3 regions of the Sporomusa aerivorans genome follow, and region 2 is predicted to be linked to each of the others. Evidence: riboswitches for the same ligand, from Rfam matches in the RefSeq annotation. Region 2 holds a riboswitch; each other region holds the start of a gene.
What was found. A riboswitch is a leader RNA that binds a small molecule or an ion and turns the genes downstream of it on or off. The one in region 2 is predicted to bind cyclic di-GMP.
Positions count from the first base shown of each region.

Region 1: another riboswitch for cyclic di-GMP. It lies ahead of SATMO3_RS04370 (methyl-accepting chemotaxis protein); the one in region 2 lies ahead of SATMO3_RS27475 (autotransporter domain-containing protein).
Region 3: another riboswitch for cyclic di-GMP. It lies ahead of SATMO3_RS24985 (methyl-accepting chemotaxis protein); the one in region 2 lies ahead of SATMO3_RS27475 (autotransporter domain-containing protein).

Region 1 is NZ_CP156926.1:967,195-971,753, reverse strand. It holds gene SATMO3_RS04375 (serine protein kinase) at 1-674, opposite strand, end outside; gene SATMO3_RS04370 (methyl-accepting chemotaxis protein) at 983-3,016, opposite strand; cyclic di-GMP riboswitch class I at 3,117-3,204, opposite strand; gene SATMO3_RS04365 (HD domain-containing phosphohydrolase) at 3,262-4,559, opposite strand, start outside.
Region 2 is NZ_CP156926.1:5,775,660-5,780,218, forward strand. It holds gene SATMO3_RS27475 (autotransporter domain-containing protein) at 1-2,323, opposite strand, end outside; cyclic di-GMP riboswitch class I at 2,519-2,621, opposite strand; gene SATMO3_RS27480 (Fic family protein) at 3,114-3,878, opposite strand; partial or broken gene SATMO3_RS27485 (DUF1643 domain-containing protein) at 4,159-4,440, opposite strand.
Region 3 is NZ_CP156926.1:5,214,644-5,219,202, forward strand. It holds gene SATMO3_RS24980 (hypothetical protein) at 1-412, opposite strand, end outside; gene SATMO3_RS24985 (methyl-accepting chemotaxis protein) at 700-2,733, opposite strand; cyclic di-GMP riboswitch class I at 2,871-2,956, opposite strand; gene SATMO3_RS24990 (metallophosphoesterase) at 3,421-4,559, opposite strand, start outside.

The sequences.
Region 1 (4,559 bases), 1.7 Mb from region 2:
GAAGTGTCCTGGTTATTGGGGTCAACGGGCGGCACCACGCCGACGCCTTTACGGGCGCGGATGGAAAACTCGGAAACCGTTACCGGGAAGCGCTCAAATTCGCCGTGATATTCATGTTTTAAGCGGTAACGGCAAACCGGGCACAAATCACCTTCGATCTTAACACCGAGAATCTTTTCAAACTCCGGCCTCAGATGCTTGGGAATAAGATGCAGCGGGTCCTCCCGCATGGGGCAGTCTTGAATGACATAAACCGGCGGGCTCATTTCCAGCGCCTTTTTCAGCGCCTCCATGAGCGACGACTTGCCGGCCCCTACCGGCCCGACCAGATATAATACCTGACGGGCTTCTTCCCCCTTCATGGCTGCAGAATGAAAATAGCGCATGATTTTCATGATGCTTTTATCAATTCCGTAAAAATCATTCTCAAAAAATTTATACCTACGCAGGGTATCACTGCCGTAAATCCGCTTAAGCCTCGGGTTCTCCTCGGTTTTAACCGTTGCTGCACCGGGTGTTGACAAAAGCTCATACATCCGTTGATGAGCCAGCATGGCAACTTTGGGATTTTCCTTGACAATAGCCAGATAATCCAGCAGTGTCCCGGAAAAATGCTGCTGCTTCCTGCTTTCACGGTCAGTTTGAATCAGACTGGCAAAATCAAAGTTACCCATACTCGGCCTCCTTAAAAATAATTAATAGTTATCCGGGTGGTGCTCCACCACATCTGACATATCAGGCTCATCCATTGTTAAATCAAGATCGGTTTCAACCATATTGTCAATCATTTTGTACACCACACCTCCATTCAAAGAGACATTTGTCTCTTGGGTTAGTATAAATATATCAAATTTATGTAAACTTGTCTAAAGGATGTTTGTACCAAAGCTGGTTACTTCTCCTGTTCTTGTTTGGGCAAAATAAATCCCCCGGCTACTGCCAGGGGATTTATTTCTTATAGTAATATTATGATGTGACCGGATTATAAGCGGAATCTTGCTATACTGGCCTGCAAGTCAGCAGCCAGCATTGCCAGACTCTGACTGGAGGAGGCAATCTGCTGCATGGCTGCCGACTGTTCCTCTGTGGCCGCTGAAATAGTCTCTGACTCTGATGCGGCGTTTGCACTGGCTGTATTAATTTCCTGAATGGATGTAAGCAAGGTCCTGTTACTGGCATCTATCTGCTGGATGGCTGCCGCAATATCCTGAATTTGCCTTGCTATGGAAAGAATGGACTCCACTATATTATTAAAACTCTCACCGGTGCTGTGGACAAGAGAAATACCTGTCTGAACGCCTGCAGTTCCGTTTTGCATAGTGATAACAACATCTTTGAGATTGGCATCATTTTTTTCGATCAGTGCACTAATTTTACCTGCAGCGTGACTGGATTCCTCGGCCAGCTTCCGGACCTCATCCGCGACAACGGCAAAGCCCCGCCCCTGTTCTCCCGCTCTCGCCGCTTCAATGGCGGCGTTTAAAGCCAGCAGATTGGTCTGCCCGGCAATTGAGGATATTAGTGTGACAATTTCCCTGATCTCCTGAGAGCTTTTGCTTAATTCACCGATAGTCGCCTGCGTAGTGTTTGTATTCTCCCCGATTTCGCTCATCTGCGTTACGGCTTGCTCTGCAGACGTACGGCCTTGTTTCGCTGCCGCAGCAGTGTCTTCAGCAATTTGCGATAAGTCTTTTGCTGTTTGCGCAATCTGATTTACTTCTTCGGCCATTGCCCGGGATCTCGCAGTGATTTGATTAACTGTTGCAACCTGATTTTCAGCGCTCCGGGCAATTTCCGTGATCGAGCCGGCTACCTGATTAGCGGCATCTGCCGATTGATGGGCACTTGCCGTCAGTTCTTCACTGGAAGCGGCAAGCAATTCCGATTGGGAAAGAACATTGGTGACCAGAGTCCGCAGACTGGTGCGCATGTCCCGAAACCCCTGCGCCAACTGTCCCACTTCATCATGAGACAAGACCCTGCCCTGCTGATCGCGTAGGTCCCCCTGCGCCAGCAGCAGGCATTCGTCTCTGATCAAGGCAATCGGCTTTGAAAGAATTTTACTGAGATAAAGAATAAACAGCGCAGCCAGAACAAGGCAGAAGAACGACCCGGTCAGCATGGCGTATGTCAATGAAGTTACCGCCTGTGCAGCCTCAGCCTCCGGCGCCGTTACAATTAAGATCCAGGGATTACTGCCCGGCAGCTGAATGGGAGTAAATACACCAACCTTGGTTATCCCGTCAACAAACTTGTAAGTCCCCCGTACCGGCTTGCCGGTTTGGGCAGCAGTTTTAAACAGGCTGATAAAATGATCATCCAGTTCCGTTTCTTTTACATTGAGTGCCGGATCAACTTTCTTTTCGGTAAAATTTAATTTGCCAACCAAGTCCGGTAATTTGGTATGGATGATAAGTTTGCCGCTATTGTCGGCAATAACGCCGTACCCTGTACTCAGAAATCGCATGTCTTTAATCAGCGTTGTCAACTTATCCAATGATACTGTACCCGTTAATACGCCTGTCAGCTGATCGCCGTAAAGGAGCGGTACCGCCACATTCACAGCCACTTTGCCGGTGGTTTTTGAAATAAGAACTTCGGAAACCACCGCCTTTTTGGTAGCTATAACCTGTTTAAAATATGCACGTTCGCCCAGTTGGGTAGTACTTCCGTCAGGACGCAGAGCCAAACCGTCGGTAGCAATATAGGTTACATTTTCCAGGTTGCCCAGCCGCTTGGCGCAATCCTGCAAAGTCTCCTGCAATTGCTTCTTATCGGCCGGATTATACAAGCCTTTATTGGTGGAGAATGCTTCCAGTTGCAGCACTGCCCCCTGAACATAAGCCTCGATACGATTAGAGTAATCATTCCCAATCGCTATTGCGTTCTCTTCCACGCTCGCCGACAGGGCCTGCTCCGCCCGATAATAGTTGACACCTACTAATAATCCAAAGGTTAAAATCAAAAAGGGCAACAGAATTAAGAGAAGTCTAGTTTTCATACTGGTGATTTTCATAACAATAACCTTCCTTTCATTTTTTTCTTGAACTGTTGCTGTTACTATTCTTACTATCCTGTCTTAAATGAAAATGAAAAAAGATTGCCGGAATGCAACTAACTGCAACCTGGCAATCCTGAGCACACACAGCTTGTAGACCCACGGCTTTGCGTCCTTATCTTTCGATAAGTTTGCTGAATTTGATCTGAAACACACTTCTGTTCCTTTTCTACATATTTCGGGACAAATTGGCAAAATCCTCCTTAAATGTTGCATTCTTTTTCTACTGTTTTTAACAGCAAGCTCACCAGTCGGGGATCAAACTGTTTTCCCGAATGAGCCTGCATTTCCCGGTTTGCTTCCTCCCGTGAAGCCGCCTTACGGTATGAGGTATTGCGCTGCATAGCATCATAGGAGTCGGCAATAGCGACTATTCTGCTAATTAAAGGAATGCCCTCTCCTTTTATTTTATCCGGATAACCGGAACCGTCCCATCGTTCATGATGGCTGGTAATATATTCGGCTACAGGAAGAAGTTCGGCAACTGCTTTCGCCAGACGCCCGCCAAGCTCTGCATGCGCCCTTATTTGCACCCATTCCGCTTCCGTTAATTGACCACATTTTACAAGAATCTCCCGGGGAACTCCCACTTTTCCTATATCATGATAGTGGGCTGCAAGTTCGAGCTGGCGTAACGCCTGATCATCTAAAAGCAGTGCCTTCCCCAGCTTGAGCGCCCATTTCTTTACGCCTTCGATATGGTCGAAAAAGCCGTGGTCATTTTTGCCGGCAGTTTGCATTAGTGTTGTCAGCAGCATTTGGCGGTTGTGCGCCCGGTTGCGGTTCTTTTCCTGGTACATATGGTTATCAGCCTCACTGATGACGTCTTCCAGCTTAAGCGGCAATTTGGTTGCAGCCGCGCCACCGGTCGAGATTGCCAGCGGAAGTTCAGGATGTATCCTGTTATGTTCATCCACCGTAGACCGCAGACGTTTTATCCCGGCAAGTACTTCGTCTAACTCCGCGCCAGGCATTATCACCGCAAATTCATCGCCGCCGATCCGTGCTACTGTCACGTGAGAAGAAAAACTTTGGACAATACTGTTGGCAGCCGCCCGGATTAAATCATCGCCGGCTTTATGGCCCAAGGTATCGTTAATAAGTTTCAAGCCGTCTACATCGCAGATAGCAACCCCTACCGGTGCCTGCTGCAAAGACTGCAGACGGCTGACTTCCTCCTCAAAGTAGGTCCGGTTGTGAATCTGAGTAAGCTGGTCCTGTGTACTCAGCTTGCGGTATTTAGTTTCGGCAACAATCAACGCCGCATTGCGGTCATATAGAAGTGCGATGTGTTCATTAATAGTTCCCAGCATGATATTAAAGGCATTGCACAAGCCGCGGACTTCAACAGGCGCAAAGGAAAATTTTTCTTCAGAGATTGTATGTGAATAGTCGCCGTATTGTGCTCCCTGGGACGCAGAAAGCAGCATTAGTATCGGTCTTTGAATACTTTTGGACATTAACCAGGTTAACAATAAAGCAAACAACAGGATGATGGCGC
Region 2 (4,559 bases):
CCAGGTTTGAGGTCACACCGTCCGTGAACGTGCCGCTCACGCCGTTAGTGGCTGACAGGATGGTGTAGGTTGTCGCTGGTGCGTAGTTACCTGTTGCGGCCAAGACCTGAACTGAGCCGCCATTGATCGTGGCTGTGCCCGATGCGTTGATCCTGTCAGCTTGTCCCGCCGCATTCGTCTCGACTTCGTAGACTGAGCCCGTATTGAACGTGATATCACCTGCAACATTGAGCGTGCCAATTGAGTTGCCAGGTGCAATTACCCCGTTCATGGTGAGGTTGCCGACCGTGCCGGTGCCCTGAAGGCGGCCACTTGTCTGGATATCCAGCACGCCGCCCAGCGTCCCGTTCACTTTCAGGGAGCCCGCCTCTACCGTGGTCGTACCTGTGAACGTTCCACTATTGCCCGTTAACGATACCAAGCCCGATCCGAGCTGCCGGATCGCGCCTGCTCCTGTGATCTGTCCACTCAAGGTCACGCCATCGGAACGATCGAATGCCAGAACGCCGTTATTGACAACATCGCCGGTGATCGACCCCGTAGTTCCGCCATTGCCAACTTGCAGCGTACCGCCGGAAATGGTCGTGCCGCCAGTATAGGTATTATCATTGGTGAGAATAACGGTGCCGGTTCCATTCTTTAGCAGGCTCCCAGTACCGGAAATAACATTGTTATATGTACCAGCGAACGACTGATCAAACGCAACCTGTCCATTATTCGCAACGGAACCGCCAAGAGCCGTCGTATTGCCGACGAGCTGACCGTTGAGCACTGTTGTCGCTCCAGTATAGGTCAGAGTACCGGCCATGTTCACCGTGCCGGTGCCATCCTTTACGAGATCGCCAGAGCCGGAGATATTGCCGGCAAACGTGCCATCCGTGTCCTGATCGATTAGCAGCGTGGCGTTGTTGACAACATTACCCATCAGGTTATCGGTTGTGACGGAAAGCGTGCCGCCAGAGATAGTCGTACCGCCGGTATAAGTATTGTTGCCAGTGAGCGCCAGCGTTCCGCTGCCGGTCTTGGTGAAGCTGCCCGACCCGGAGACCGTATTCGTCAGGGTCCCGCTGCCATCGACGATGAGAGCACTGTTGTTGGCGATCGCACCGCTGCCGAAGCTGGTGGCGATACCTGCAAGCGTGCCGCCAGAAATGGTTGTGCCGCCGGTATAAGTGTTGTTGCCGGTGAGTGTTGTTACGCCGTTTTCGGCAATAATCTGTCCTGCGCCGGAGATGTTGGCTCCAAGGGAGTAATTGGTGCTTGTATGGTTGAACACCAGCTTACCGGTGCCAGAGCCGAATTCGACCGCTGCCGCCTTGAGCGTTCCCGCTGCGACGGCAGCGGAACCGGAAGCAGCGCCGATATTCACTGTGCCAGTTGATCCGGTACTAAAAGCAATGGCGAGGGTGCCGCTATACGCACCGTTCGTCTCCGTGCCGACTGTCACAAGGCCGCCCTCCGCGATGGTCAGCGTGCCCGTGCCATCCCGGCCGACACGAAGGCTGGTGCCGTTATCGGTCAACGTCGAGCCAGCGCCGGTGACGGTCACCGTGCCAGTGCTGCCAGCGCTAAGTCCGATACGGGCATCCGTATTGATGACCGTTCCGCCATTCTCAATGGTCAGTACACCCGTTGAACTGCCGCTCGGATCGACGTAACCGAGGATGAGTTGTTTGCTGTTGTTCCACGTTGAACCAGCGCCGGTGACAGTCACCGTGCCGTTGCCGCCGTCGCGGGCTCCGAGAAAGCCGTTCGTACTGCTGACCGTTCCGCCATTCTCAATGGTCAGCGTGCCTGTGCTGCTCCAGCCGACGACGAGTTCATTGCTATTCGTCCACGTTGAATCGGTGCCGGTGACGGTCACCGTACCAGTACTGCCGGCGTAGTGTCCAATCGTGCCGTTCTGATTGTTGACCTTTCCGCCATCCGAAATGGTCAGCGTGCCCGTACCGCTCCCACCGACATCAAGATCTTCGGGATTCGTCCACGTCGAACCCGTGCCGGTGACGATCACCGTACCATTGCTGCCAGCGTTGTATCCGATCGTACTGGTCCTATTATCGACCGTTCCGCCACCCGAAACGGTCAGCACGCCCGTGTTGTTCAAACCGACAATAAGCTGTTGACCTGGATAGGCTGTCGTCGCCGCGATGGTACGAGTTTCAGTGTCAATGATCTCGTCGCTAGCCAGCGCCTCCCCGCCCCAGGAAAGGGTTAAGGCTAGAGTGATAGAAGCGAGAAGAAAGCGTCGCTTGATCCGGGTAGGTCGATTGAGTAGCGAATGCTGATCTGAGGCAAAATCGACTTTTGATAAATCTGCCATATGAACCCCCCTAAAATTTTATCTGGCTGTATATAATTCTTGAGATCACCTCCTCGTTGTGCGAACATTGTACGCTTCATACATATTTCATAAGCTATATAACACACATTGCCTGATCACTTCTGCTACATCAACATAATAAACATCCTCTACAAGGAAATGATACAAAAAGCCAAGCCGCATAGCAAAATACACTAATGCGGCTTGGCTATCATAGATGAAATCACATTAAGATGATCTCATCCTTAGACCCATAGCTTTGCGTCCCTGGCTTTCATCAGGTTTGCCCAAACACCAATCTAAAACTGTCTTTCTTTATCATCTGAGAATTATTTTAATCGGTCAGCAAATCATTTGATTAAATAATATTTTAATATTTATACCATAAATCGCCAAATTCCTGCATTATTTTTAAATATTTATATTTTTTTATAATTCTTTATAATTCTTTATAATTATATGTTTAATATTAATTACCTGGTATTTTGCGCTATGCAGAGTATCCGTAATATCTTTTATATCACTTATTACCGTTTAAAGTTAGACAAGAAAAAACCGCCCATTTAGGCGGCATCTCTGGGTAATCCTTGCAAGTCAGCTTTACAATCATTCAACACAATCAACCAACTCAGCTATAGCGATCATTTACCAAACGGCGTATCTTCGTTCCACAAGGCTTTTTCCACTCTTCGAGTAAACAAATCCATATTCGCTACGGTCCGTCCTGCGTGAATGGTCAGTCCACGGTAGCTAGTAGTAGGTACCTGTTTTTCAATACCATTAATACACCTTATCCAATATGTCTGATATAAAAATCAAAAGTATCTTCCAAAATTTGAGCTGCTAATTTAACAAATCCGCTATAATCCCCTTTCACATGGGAAAAATCCAAAGAATCATAGTACTCTACCCGCTGTTCTTTTTTAATAACAATCGGTACATATCCATTTTTCATAAGCTCAAAGTTTAACAGTAATCTTGCTGTACGCCCATTACCATCCACAAAGGGATGTATTTTAACAAACCAGCTATGCAGAATAGCCGCTCTTTCAACGGCATGTAGCTTCTGTGCTTCTCCCTTATACCATTCCAGCAACTCAGCCATTTGCGCAGGAACCTGTACATAGTCAGGCGGTATATGCTCAGCACCACTGATGAAAACATTTTCTCGTCTGTAAACACCAGCGCTCTCGGGCAATATGCCCTTTAGGACAATAGCATGGATATTCTTAATCTGCCAGTCAGACAGGTCTTCCTTTTTTGTGATGATCTCTTCTATATAACCGATTGCTTCTCGATGATTAATTACTTCAAGATGCTCGCGCAGAGTTTTCCCGCCAATGGTGATTCCCTCTAAAACTACTTTAGTTTCTGACAAAGTTAGGGTATTACCTTCAATAGCGTTTGAATGATATGTCCATTCAACTAGTAGCTTTTCTCTCAAACTTTCCAGCGTATGGCGTGGAAATGGCCTTTTACTGTCCAGTAAAGCCTTTTTTTCGTCTATTTGTTTCAGTATTGCAGGATAATCCAGTAGAATCACCTCCCAAGCCATTTTAATAAATCCATCCCAGATAGTTTATATTCTGAGCTGACGCCAATTTCTCAATTAAATTACTACTTATATTTTACCATAAACTGGCTTACTTTACACTAGACACCCTTCTCAGTTATGTTCTTACCTGCTAACGACCTATATAGTACATATTATAAAAATCCTAATAGCCCATCATCCAGATAGGTCGATGGACTACCCTACTTTATACTTAATCACTATCTGATGTATCTGCCGATATTGATTACACACTTTTCTTTCTGCGAAATGTCTCTAACTTTCACCTCAGTCGCATTCGCGGAGCTAAAGGATGAAAGCCAATCATTTGCATTTTGTCCTCGAACTCGCCAAGCTTTTCCAGAAAATATTCCTGTCTTTTCTGAACCGCTTTGCTAGTATCTCCCGCTTTGCCCCAGACAACGATGATGACATCCACCCGTTCTGCCGATGCCAAAATCTGTTCCAAAATTCCCTGTTCGATTTCATTCTTCAGGCTCTTCCTGCCGTCCACAGCAGAAAAGATATTGACGATCTCCGCCGTGCCAAAACCATACGATATAGATTGTTTAGTACATACATCGTCGTAGGGTCAACCAGCATCCCATCGGAATAGAAAACAGGGGTCAGGCTTGAGTTAATAATAATTTGATTTATGCGACTATTGCAAGATTACGAGAAAAA
Region 3 (4,559 bases), 560 kb from region 2:
GATCTAAATTTCTGGCTAATTTATAGCCGGCCCCCACTTGCAATTCTTTGAATTCATCGCCGGCAAGGAACGATGCATAGCCATCAAGCTGCGGCGCCAATGACCCATTCAAACCAAGACCAAGGTACACGGATGAATCACTATAATCAAAATCCCGGTTACCAACTATCCCTCTTAGATTATTAGTAAACTGATACTGCCCGTAAATGTCTTTCATATCACCATAATAATCACGATCAATGGATTGATAGCCAAGCGTAAAGCGATCACCAAATTTATGTTCAATATAAAAGGTGTCACCGCTTAAGCCTACTGCCGTTTGCTCGTTATCCAGATTGTTGAGCGGAGCGGCAAAACATGTGGCCGTGCTCATAGTAATAAAAGCCCCCAAAATAAGTAAACTCTTTTTCATTGAAAACCCTCCTCAAATTGTAACAGCTCCACCATAACCTTCTTCAACTTGATGAAGCTTTTAGGTAAGTACTTTACCCATGTAAACTAATTTTAAATTAGTTTACATGATTTTCTTTAGATTTTTCTTAGAATCAACTTTATTATAACAAATGCTTGATCGAACCTACAAATCTAATTTATGGAAACTTGCTTCATCGGCGTTCATAAGCATCATCTTTTTGTTGAGCGAATACCTTTATACTCGTCTATTTCTTCCTGAAAAAAGCTCTATATTTTAAGGGATTTCTATAACCGGAATCTGCCTACTACTGCTTGCAATTCGGCTGCCAGCTTAGCCAGTCCCTGGCTGGACGCCGCGATTTCTTCCATGGAAGCCGACTGCTCTTCAGTTGCTGCCGATACAGTCTCAGCTTCGCCGGCTGCCTGTTTGCTCAGCTCATCAATCCGGTTGACCGAGCCGACAATTTGCTGGCTGCCGACAGCCATACGGTCAATCGCCTTAGAAATCTCCTGAACCTGCTCAGATACCTGCGAGACCAATCCCACGATTTCCTGAAAAGCCTGGCCGGCAGTCGTAACCACTTCGGCTCCGACCTTCACTTCACGCGTGCCGGCATCCATGGCCTGTACGGCTTTTTCGGTATCGCCCTGGATACCGCTAATCAGCGCGGCAATCTGCTCTGTCGCTGCCTGCGACTGCTCAGCCAGCTTGCGAACTTCCTCGGCCACTACGGCAAAACCGCGTCCCTGCTCGCCCGCCCGGGCTGCTTCAATGGCTGCGTTAAGAGCCAGCAGGTTGGTCTGGCCGGCTATACCGGCAATAGTACCCACTATTTGACCGATTTCTTGGGAACGTTCGCCTAATTCCGCGACTACCTTGGCTGAGCTGTTGACCGTGCTTTCAATATTCGCCATCTGCGATACCGCTTTATGCACCGCTTCACTGCCCTCTTGTGCTTTGGCAGCAGCCTGCGCTGACTGGCCGGCCACTGCATTGGTTGTAGCCGCCACCTGCTGAATACCGGCCGACATCTCTTCGACCACGCCGGTAGCTTCATGTGCATTCGCCATTTGACCACCGGCGCCTGTGGCCACTTCGGTAATGGCAACCGCCACCTGGGTTGCCGCCTGGGCTGACTGTTCGGCGCTGGCAGTCAGTTCTTCACTGGAGGCCGCCAATTGTTCAGCTTGGTTATGTACTTTACCGATCAATTCTCTAAGTTGTGTCCGCATTTGCCGGAATCCTTGGGCTAACTGTCCAATTTCATCCTCTGACGCAACTTTGGCCGCCCGCTCTCGCAAATCACCTTGCGCCAGCAACTGGCACTCGTCGAGAATAACGCCAATCGGTTTGGCGATATGGCGGGCAACGAACACGATGGCCACAACCGCCAGGATTAAGCAGACGACCGCCAGAATAAGCATGGTATGCGCAAGGGTATCGGTTGCCCGGGTGGCTTCTTGCTCCGGCGCGGCCACCGTCATGACCCAGCGCTTATCGCCTGGCAGTTCAAGCGGCGTAGTTACGGCGATTCTGGTCACACCATCCACAAACGTATAGAGGCCTCTGGCCTGCTGTCCATCCTGTGCCGCCTTTTTAAAAATACCAATAAGCCGGCTGTCCATTTCCGGCTGCGGCAAATTAAGTTCGGGATTGATGGTTTTTTCCAATAAGTTCAGCTTCCCGGCAAATTCCGGTCGTTTGGGATGGGCAATGATTAAACCACCGTTATCAGCCAACTGACCGTAACCGGTCTCCAGGAATTTTAGTTCTTTCATTTTTTCTGTCAGTCGTTCCATGGAAAAAGTCCCGACCAGCACTCCGTTTAGCTGCCCCTGGTCCATGACCGGCACTGCCAAAACCACCGCCAGTTTACCGGTAGCTTTCGAAACCAGCGGATCGGAAACTAACGGCTTCTTGGTTGCTATAACTTTTTTAAAATAATCCCGCTCAGCATAACTGGCGGCAGCACCTTTATGAGAAATGCCGGCGCCATCTAGTGAAACAAAAATCATAACATCAAACGTATTCAGCCGATTTTGTGTTTCGGCCAAGGCTTGAACAATTTGCCCCTTGTCCGCACCGGTTCGGACTGCCGGCGTACTAGCCAGGTCAGCCAGCTGTCCCAGCATATTTTCCATATCGGCCTGAACACGGTTTGCATAGTCGGTACCTACGGACCTGGCATTTTCATCCACACTCTTACTCAAAGCTTCTGTCGCCAAATAGTAACTTACCCCTGACAAGGTTCCCAAAATGGCTATTATAAGCGGTAATAACACAATAAGTAACCTGGTTTGAATTCTTTTGATTTTCATCACGTTGACTCCTTCATATGTTGTTACGATTGTTGCTACGATTTTAGTTGTTTACGTTCAAAAAATGTGATTAACCCAATAAAAAAGTGCCAGCCTGATGACTGCCACCTACGGCTGACAAATTTAGTTTATTCCCGATCAGCAGCCTGGCAATCATAGATACTGTCTCTTTAGACCCATGGCTTTGCGTCCTTATCTTTCGGTAAGTTTGCCCAATATTGGCAGGGCTAAAATCTCCCGGACCACTTGCATCCAAATAGTGTATTACCGATAGTAACAGCCCTTAGCCACACTCCCAATAGCTGTTGTTACCGCTAACATCCATTTGCTTTTGAATACTCATTTTCCCTCACTGCGAAACACGTCCCAAGCTGCCATTGCTCCTCCTCTCTATAATAATTATTGCCGGCTATGCTTTGCTATTCTTATCATTAGCCTGCTTCTCCCAGCTGTCTGACTGTTGCTCATGCTGCCAGCGAAAAAATATTTTTTATCTATTAATTATTTCTCCGTTTTAATACAAATCCCCTTTATAATGGATCTTAGTAATAATCAGATATGTTATTTGCGGAATATAACTTTTACTTGTAAGAATAAGTAAACCGCTATCCGCCTTCGGCATGACAGCGGTTTAGCGGCATAATCCGCTGCTGCGGTCTACGCTAAAGCTTAGACGCAGCAGTAAAGTTATTTAGCTTCAAAAGTAATAGCTATATCCACAAGCTCCGGGTAGTTTCCTATCCGGATGGGTGGTCCCCAGGTGCCGTAACCGCAGGAAACGATGGCCTGGTAGCTGCCTTTTTGCAAATAGCCCCAGTCGACTTCAAACAGCCGCTCGGTGACTAGATTGTTGGGAAAAAACTGGCCATGGTGCGTATGGCCTGACAATTGCAAGTCAACCCCGTTCTGCTGCCCCTCACCCAGGTTAAACGGCTGATGGTCCAGTAAAATTACGGGGCTATTCCGCTCCACCCCGTTCATAACCTCTGCCAGCGCCAGCCGGCCTTTGCCGTCCAGCCTTTCCAGCATGCGGTCATCCCGCCCCACCACATAGAACTGGTCATTTACTTTTTCATACCTGTCCCGCAGCACCTTGACGCCGGCCTGCTGCAGGTATTCCACAGCCAGCTGGCCGTTGCCGCCAAGATATTCATGATTTCCCATAACAGCATATACACCGTACTTTGTCCGCAGCTTGCCCAGGACTTCCGGCATCTTTTGCTCCACAAACAGGCTGACATCTTCGTCAATGGTATCGCCGGCCAAAAACACGATATCAGGCTCCAGCGCATTGATCCGGTTTACCAGATCTTCGAGGCGCTTGTTATCGACAATCACACCCAGGTGGATGTCGGATACCATTACGGCATGCAGACCTGACATACCCGGTACGGCTTTGCTGATAGCTACATCATAGTGATGAACGCGGGGATTATTCGCATTCCAGACCCCATAGGCCAGCAAACCGATTACGGCGAACAGCACCCCGAAGCCCATAATGGCGGGAGGCTGTTTTAAAGAAACAGGCATAACCAGGAACACCTGCAGCATTAACCGCAGGATATCAACAACGGCCCAGCAAAGCAGCAGGTAATACAGTGCCGCCAGCCAATAGTTGCCAAGCACGGTAATCCATTCATTGAAAAAACCGGGGAAGTAGGTTCTGCCCAGTCTCGCGACAAATGGGGAAACAGCCACCAGTACATAAAAAGACCAGTATAATAAGGCATGGTGGTCCATAACACCGCGGAAGGACTGGAAAAACCGCAGGCCCACATAGTAATTGGCGGCCGAATACAGCAAAAAGAACAGGCTCAAAATACCAA